Methanococcus voltae: one gene and its partner. The main gene of each other region encodes a partner of the protein of the gene in region 2 in a complex. Links are inferred from orthologs where the notes say so. Each region holds a gene or a part of one and is shown on either strand. Other genes may lie near its edges. The genes, in order: J3E06_RS02295 and fen.

Region 1 (3,248 bases), 470 kb from region 2 along the record:
CATCTCCGTACTTGAGAAGTTTTTTGATGCACAATTATTCTTAAGAACTCCCGAAGGCGTTGATTTAACCGTTGAAGGTACTATCTTATTAGAAAATGCGGAAAAAGTATTGGAATATATTAACAATTCAAAGCAACAAATGAAAATGTTGCATGAAAATCCTGAAGGTATTATTAGAATTGCTGCGAGTACGACACCTGGTGAGTACTTAATACCAAGTATTATTAAAGAATATAAAAAAGAATACAAAGATGTCAACTTTGAAATTCAAATTACCGATTCAGAAAAATGTTTCAAATTGCTTGAAGAAAGAAATGTGGATATTGTTGCAGTCGGTAATCTATACGACAAAAATTATGATAATATTGTAATCGGCAAAGATAGGTTAGTTTTAGTAGTTCCAAATGACCATTCATTAGCTAAAAAACCAATTGCAAAATTATCTGACGTATTAAAGGAAGACTATGTCGATAGAGAAGTTGGTTCTGGAACTCGTGAGATACTAATAGATGCTTTAAATAAAAAGGGATACTCAATGATGGATTTACACACCGTTATGAGTTTAGGAAGTACTTCTTCAATAATTACCGCTGTTTCAGAAGGTTATGGAGTAAGTATCATCTCAGAAATCCCTGCAAAAAAATCAGCAGATGCTGGATTTTTGAAAATAGTTCCAATAGAAGACTTGGACCTTACAAGATACTTATACTTGGTTAGAGGCAAAAGACCTAAAAATCCAAGTGCAATAAAATCTTTCTGGGATTTTGTAAAAGGAGACTAATTTAATAACTATAATTTAAATTTATGCTATTTATTTTATTTTTTTGAATAATTTAAAAATTTTCATTTTCATTAGGATATTTATTATATATTAAAATTATATCTATAACTCATATTATTATTTAAAAAAAAAATTAATATAAAATCAAAAACAAATCATTATCTACATATAGTTATTTACATATAGTTATTAAAATATAATAAAAAATGTTTAAATTTGATTATATAATTATATAATTTATAGCCATATGGATTATAATTACATTAAGTATCTATTGTATTGTTAATATATTGTTAATAAATTTACAATCGAATTTTTAAATACTAAACAAAACGTATTATTTAAAAAAATAGTGGTGAGCAAATGTTTAAAGCAGTTTGTGATGCAAAAGACTTCAAAAAGATAATTAATGCTACAAGTAATTTAGTAGATGAAATATGTTTCGAAGTAGACGAAGAAGGAATTAGGGCAAGTGCTATGGACCCTTCGCACGTGGCTTTAGTTAGCTTAAACATTCCTAAAACTGTGTTTTCAGAATATATGAGTGGAATACATGATTTAGGTATTGATTTGGAAGCCCTAAAAAAGATAATGGCAAGGTCTAAAAGCAATGATAAAATAATTATAGAGTTTGATGAAGAAAAAAATAAGTTGCTTACTACATTTAAAAATAACGTTACAAGAAACTTCTCAATGGCCTTATACGACATATCATCAAATAATTTAAAAGTTCCAGATATAGAATATCCTAATAAAGTATCTATAAAAGCAGGTGCATTTGTAGAAGCTTTAAAGGACTCAGAATTAGTTAACGACCACATTATTTTAAGTGTTAATTCAAGTGATAATCAGTTTGTTATATCTTCAAAAGGAGACTTAAACTACAGTGAAACCATATTTTCACTTTCAAAATCAGAAACCGAAGTTGTAAATACTGAAGAGTCTGAAAACAATGGAAATGAAGAAGTAATAAACAATGTTATGGTTGATTACAAAGTATTGGAAAACTCAAAAAGTACATTTAATCTTGCATATTTAAAAGATATTACAAAATCTACAGCTTCAGATGATGTTTTAGACATATACCTTGGCGAAGATATGCCAGTTAAAGTAGAATACAATATTGGTGGCGCAAAATTAGTATTTTTACTTGCTCCAAGAATTGAATCTTAATTAATCGATTAAATTAAATCAAAAAAATCAAAATATACAATTTTTTAATTTTTTTATGTTAACAGTGTTTAAAGAATAATATAAAATAAAAATAAGTGAAAATATGTACAATAAAGCTAAAAATGCTTTTTTTGATGAAATAGCCTCTCCAAAATTGCTTAAAATATCAGATACGATGTATTCAGATGTTAAAAAGTATGTTGAGAGCATTTCTAAAAAAGACAATGTCAATGAATTTGATATAAAAAAAATCAATCGTTTAAAATATTACTCATCTTCATTATTAAAAATAAGATTATACAAAATTATTATTTTAAATGAAAATCCCGAATTATTGATTGAAGATGAAAAGGAAATTTATAAGATTATCAATAATCTTATAGATAATACTTTATTTAGTGATAACCCAAATTTTTTGAACAATTTTGAAACTATAATCGATAATTCAGTGCAAAAATTTGATATTATTGGTACAAAAAGTACAAAAACTGAACAAGAAAAAAGTATACCTCAGTCTAATCCTATATCAAATGGCTCTACAGAATTATCCGATGATTTAAAAGAAAATTTTGGAAAATCAAGTGAAAATTTTGGAAAAAATGAACTTAAAAATGATTATTCTTTAAATTTAAACCCTGATTTTCAAGATAATGTTAATAAAAATATGAATGATGAAATACCAAAAGTTATAAATACTGAAAGAGATATTCATATTGTAAGAGTCAATCATAAATTTCCATATTTTACTGATGGAAATTGTGTTTATGGTTTAAATAAAAATGATATAATTTCTTTAGATGGGAGATTTTCAAAAATTTTAGAGAAACACAATATAGTGGAACAGGTGAATATTTATGAAAATGAAAAAGAAAATTAAAAGATATTGCCCATACTGTAAAAAACATACCGTTCATACAGTTGAAAGAGCTAAAAAGAGAAAAGCAAGTGAATTGAGAAGAGGTCAGAGGTTATTCAGAAGAGTAACTGCAGGTTACGGGGGTTACCCAAGACCATTACCTGGTGGAGCAAAACCAATTAAAAAATTGGATTTAAGATACAAATGTGCAGAATGTGGAAAAATGCACACAAGAAGCAACGGTGGATTCAGAGCAAGAATGTTTGAATTAGTTGAATAAGTAAAATTCAACATATTTTTACATTTAATTTTTTAAATTTTATATATTATGAAATAAAGGTGAGAAACATGGAATTGATACCAAGACCAAAAAGCAGATTTTTAAAAGTACAATGTACAGACTGCAACAACCAACAAGTTTTATTTGGATGTCCTTCA
Region 2 (3,145 bases):
GTACATTTTTTTAGGTGCAGAGGGTTTTCCTTTGAGTCCTAATATGATAATGTCAGTTTCTGGCTTTATATCATACAAATGTATTAATTCATTGACCGGGTATGAACCTCTATATATTGGGTGAATTGGTTTGTCAAATAAGTATAAATTACCATTTTCTTTTTCAATAATTCCATTAGATTTTAAATATTCTACAAATTTTTTAGTTTTAAAATCCATTTCTAATTTATTAATGTTTCCATCTAAATTTTTATTTGCAGTATTGTTAATATTTTCATTATTGAACTTTTTATCTTCGTCATTTTCTTTATTTGAGATATTAATAGTGATATTACTATCATCTTCAAATTGTTCAATTTTTATATTATTATTTTTAATATTTTCATTATTTTTAATATTTTCATTATTATTTTCGTTTTTGTCAAGTTCTTCTTTATTTACGTCAGTTTTACCGTTGAAGTCTTCGAAACTTACATATTTATCCATATTTTCGTTTTTGTCAACTGGTTTATTACTTGAATTCTCAAAAGGATTTAAAAACCTTTTAATATTAAGTGAATTCATAAAGTCCATAAATTCCCCAAAAAATGATTTGGAGCTTTTTGCATTTTCAAATTCTTCTTCACTTTCGTAAATTTTGATTTTTTTAGTCTTAAGTTTTCTATCTACTTTGGTAAGTTTTTTATAAATCCATTTTAGTGTGAAATATCCGAATAATACGAAAATTCCTGCTATAATAAATGGAATTAATAAAAGTATTCCTATCCAAAAGATTATTTTTAAAAATAAAGGTATTGAAGAAGATTTTCCATTTACATATATTGTCATATTAACACCTTTGATTAGTGTCATTTATATTAAATTTAATTTTAAGTTTATAACTTAACTTAATCTGACTTAATTTAACTTAACTTTACTTTATCAGTTTAAAGTTTAAATTTATTTTAATTATAAATCAATTATATAGAATATATCGAATTACCTATATTAAACTATCTGTATATTATATTATTATAGATATTAATTATAGATATTAATTATATGATATATACGATTTAAAATTTAAAACCAGCTTTCTAAACTACTCTGTGATAATTTACTTTTAACTAATCCGTCTAATTTTTCAGACGACGATTTAACCCTATCTTCTGAAAAATCATTTTCTTCAACTAAAAATTTAAAAATACCTGCTAAATCCGGTCTTTTTAATTTTAAATCGCTTTTTTTATATTCGCTAAGTACTGGCTCGTCAAATATTTTTCTGATTTCTGAATAATTTTCTATTTCAGGGGCGTATTTCTCCATTTGATTATTTTTAACGACGTCAAGGGCTTTTTTAGGGCCTAATCCTTTAACACCTTTGGGATTATAATCCGTACCTATTAAAATGGACATATCAATAAGTTGACTACGGTTTATATCCAATTCGTCTAAAACGTCTTTTAATTCTATGTATTCGAATTCTTTAGAACTTGAACTGGTTATATTTCGTATTACTCGGTCTGCGCCATATAGTAAAGAATCATAATCCTGGCTAACAACTGCAAAAGCATCCCCTTTTTTTACTATTTCTGCACATTGAGCTTCCCCTTCAGAGCCCGAGGTTAAATGAGGCACGCCCATTAAATCCAATAGTCTTTTACAGTTTAAAACCATATTTGTATCCAAATAATTCATTCTTTTTGCAAATTTTTGCATTTTTTCTGTGTCTTCTTCTTTTTTTGCAACAAGATACTCACTAAGTGCTTTTTGACGTGTTTTACGTCTTTCTTCCCGGGTAATTTCTTTTAATTCGTGAGCTTGTCCATCAAAAACCCATATCGGAGTTAAACCCATTTCAAGCATATTTATGGTTTTGTAAAATATGCCATTATATGCGGAAGTTGTTTCACCACTACTATTTTTTAAGGGCGTTCCGTCCCTCAATCGTATACTCGATAAAAATTGATAAATTACATTCATAGCATCGATTACAATTTTTTTATTATTAAGTTCCTTTTTTGAAATTGATTTTTTTGAAATTAATTCATTAAGCTGTACTCCCATAAAAACACCATATATTTTGATTATAGAATTATATTGTACTACTTTATATATTAATTTTAAATTATATATATTATATATTAAATAAAATGAATTACTATATCATAGATGACACAATATAAGTACAATATATTTAACATATTTAACATATTTAATATAATTAATATAATTAATATAATTAATATAATTAATATAATTAATATAATTATAATCATAATTTAAAAATACAATGGCGTATTTATATTTAAGCGACGAAAGAGGGAAAAAATGGTTAAAAAAGCGATAATTCCAGCAGCAGGTTTTGGTACAAGATTATTACCAATTACAAAAGCACAACCCAAAGAGATGCTTCCGGTGTTGGGTAAACCAATAATCCAGTATGTAATCGAAGATTTGGCAGAAGCAGGCGTATCTGATGTAATAATCGTTACTGGAAAGGGCAAATATGCAATAGAAAACCATTTTGATAAGAATTTTGAACTTGAAGAACGATTGAAGAAAGATGCAAAATGTGATGCTTTAAAGGCAATCAGTGATATTAATAATCTTGCAACGATTTACTATACAAGACAAGGCAAGCAACTTGGATTGGGGCACGCAATAGGTTGTGGGGGCGAATTTGTAGGTGATGAGTATTCTATTTTAATGGTGGGCGATACAATATACTCACAAAATGTTGCAAAAGCACTAATCGATGCACACGAAAAATATGGTTGTTCAGTAATAGCACTCGAAAGAGTTCCTATGGAAGACGTTTCAAAATATGGTGTAATTGAGGGCGGGCAAATCGAAGAAGGGGTTTATAACATTCACGATTTAGTGGAAAAACCACCAGTTTCAGAAGCTCCATCAAATTTAATCATTACAGGAGCTTATTTGTTATCTCCAAAGATATTTGAACACATTAAAAATACAAAACCAGGACGTGGAAATGAAATCCAATTAACAGACGCAATGAAAACCTTGTTAACCGAAGAAAAAATTATCGGAATCGAATTAAATTACAAGAGATACGATATTGGGGATATAAAAGGATGGTTAGAGGCAAACGTTGAGTTAGGAATTGAAAACATACCTGGATTTAAAGAATATTTAAAATCGT

What was found.
Region 1: the proteins of fen (region 2) and J3E06_RS02295 are in contact, whole or in part, in a crystal structure (PDB 1RXZ), measured with the Archaeoglobus fulgidus proteins. The link is inferred for Methanococcus voltae from one-to-one orthologs. Residues at the interface, in WP_010877775.1 of Archaeoglobus fulgidus: Lys326, Ser327, Thr328, Gln329, Ala330, Thr331, Leu332, Glu333, Arg334, Trp335, Phe336; in WP_010877842.1 of Archaeoglobus fulgidus: Asn43, Val44, Ala45, Met46, Pro120, Arg121, Pro123, Leu125, Gln151, Met192, Ser194, Asn218, Tyr219, Pro220, Ile237, Leu238, Ala239, Pro240, Arg241, Ile242, Glu243, Ser244.

The regions. Positions count from the first base shown.
Region 1 is NZ_JANUCR010000001.1:487,102-490,349, forward strand. The notes cover bases 151-3,049. They hold J3E06_RS02295 (DNA polymerase sliding clamp), read left to right. Parts: upstream 151-1,144; coding sequence 1,145-1,954; downstream 1,955-3,049. Other genes in these bases: J3E06_RS02290 (selenium metabolism-associated LysR family transcriptional regulator), read left to right, coding at 151-781; J3E06_RS02300 (hypothetical protein), read left to right, coding at 2,058-2,831; J3E06_RS02305 (50S ribosomal protein L44e), read left to right, coding at 2,809-3,049. In the rest of the region: more of J3E06_RS02290, read left to right, coding at 1-150; more of J3E06_RS02305, read left to right, coding at 3,050-3,090; J3E06_RS02310 (30S ribosomal protein S27e), read left to right, coding at 3,159-3,248.
Region 2 is NZ_JANUCR010000001.1:16,581-19,725, reverse strand. What follows is about bases 55-2,850. They hold fen (flap endonuclease-1), read right to left. Parts: upstream 2,047-2,850; coding sequence 1,063-2,046; downstream 55-1,062. Other genes in these bases: galU (UTP--glucose-1-phosphate uridylyltransferase GalU), read left to right, coding at 2,311-2,850; J3E06_RS00105 (hypothetical protein), read right to left, coding at 55-828. Outside these bases: more of J3E06_RS00105, read right to left, coding at 1-54; more of galU, read left to right, coding at 2,851-3,145. UniProt on the Methanocaldococcus jannaschii protein: Structure-specific nuclease with 5'-flap endonuclease and 5'-3' exonuclease activities involved in DNA replication and repair.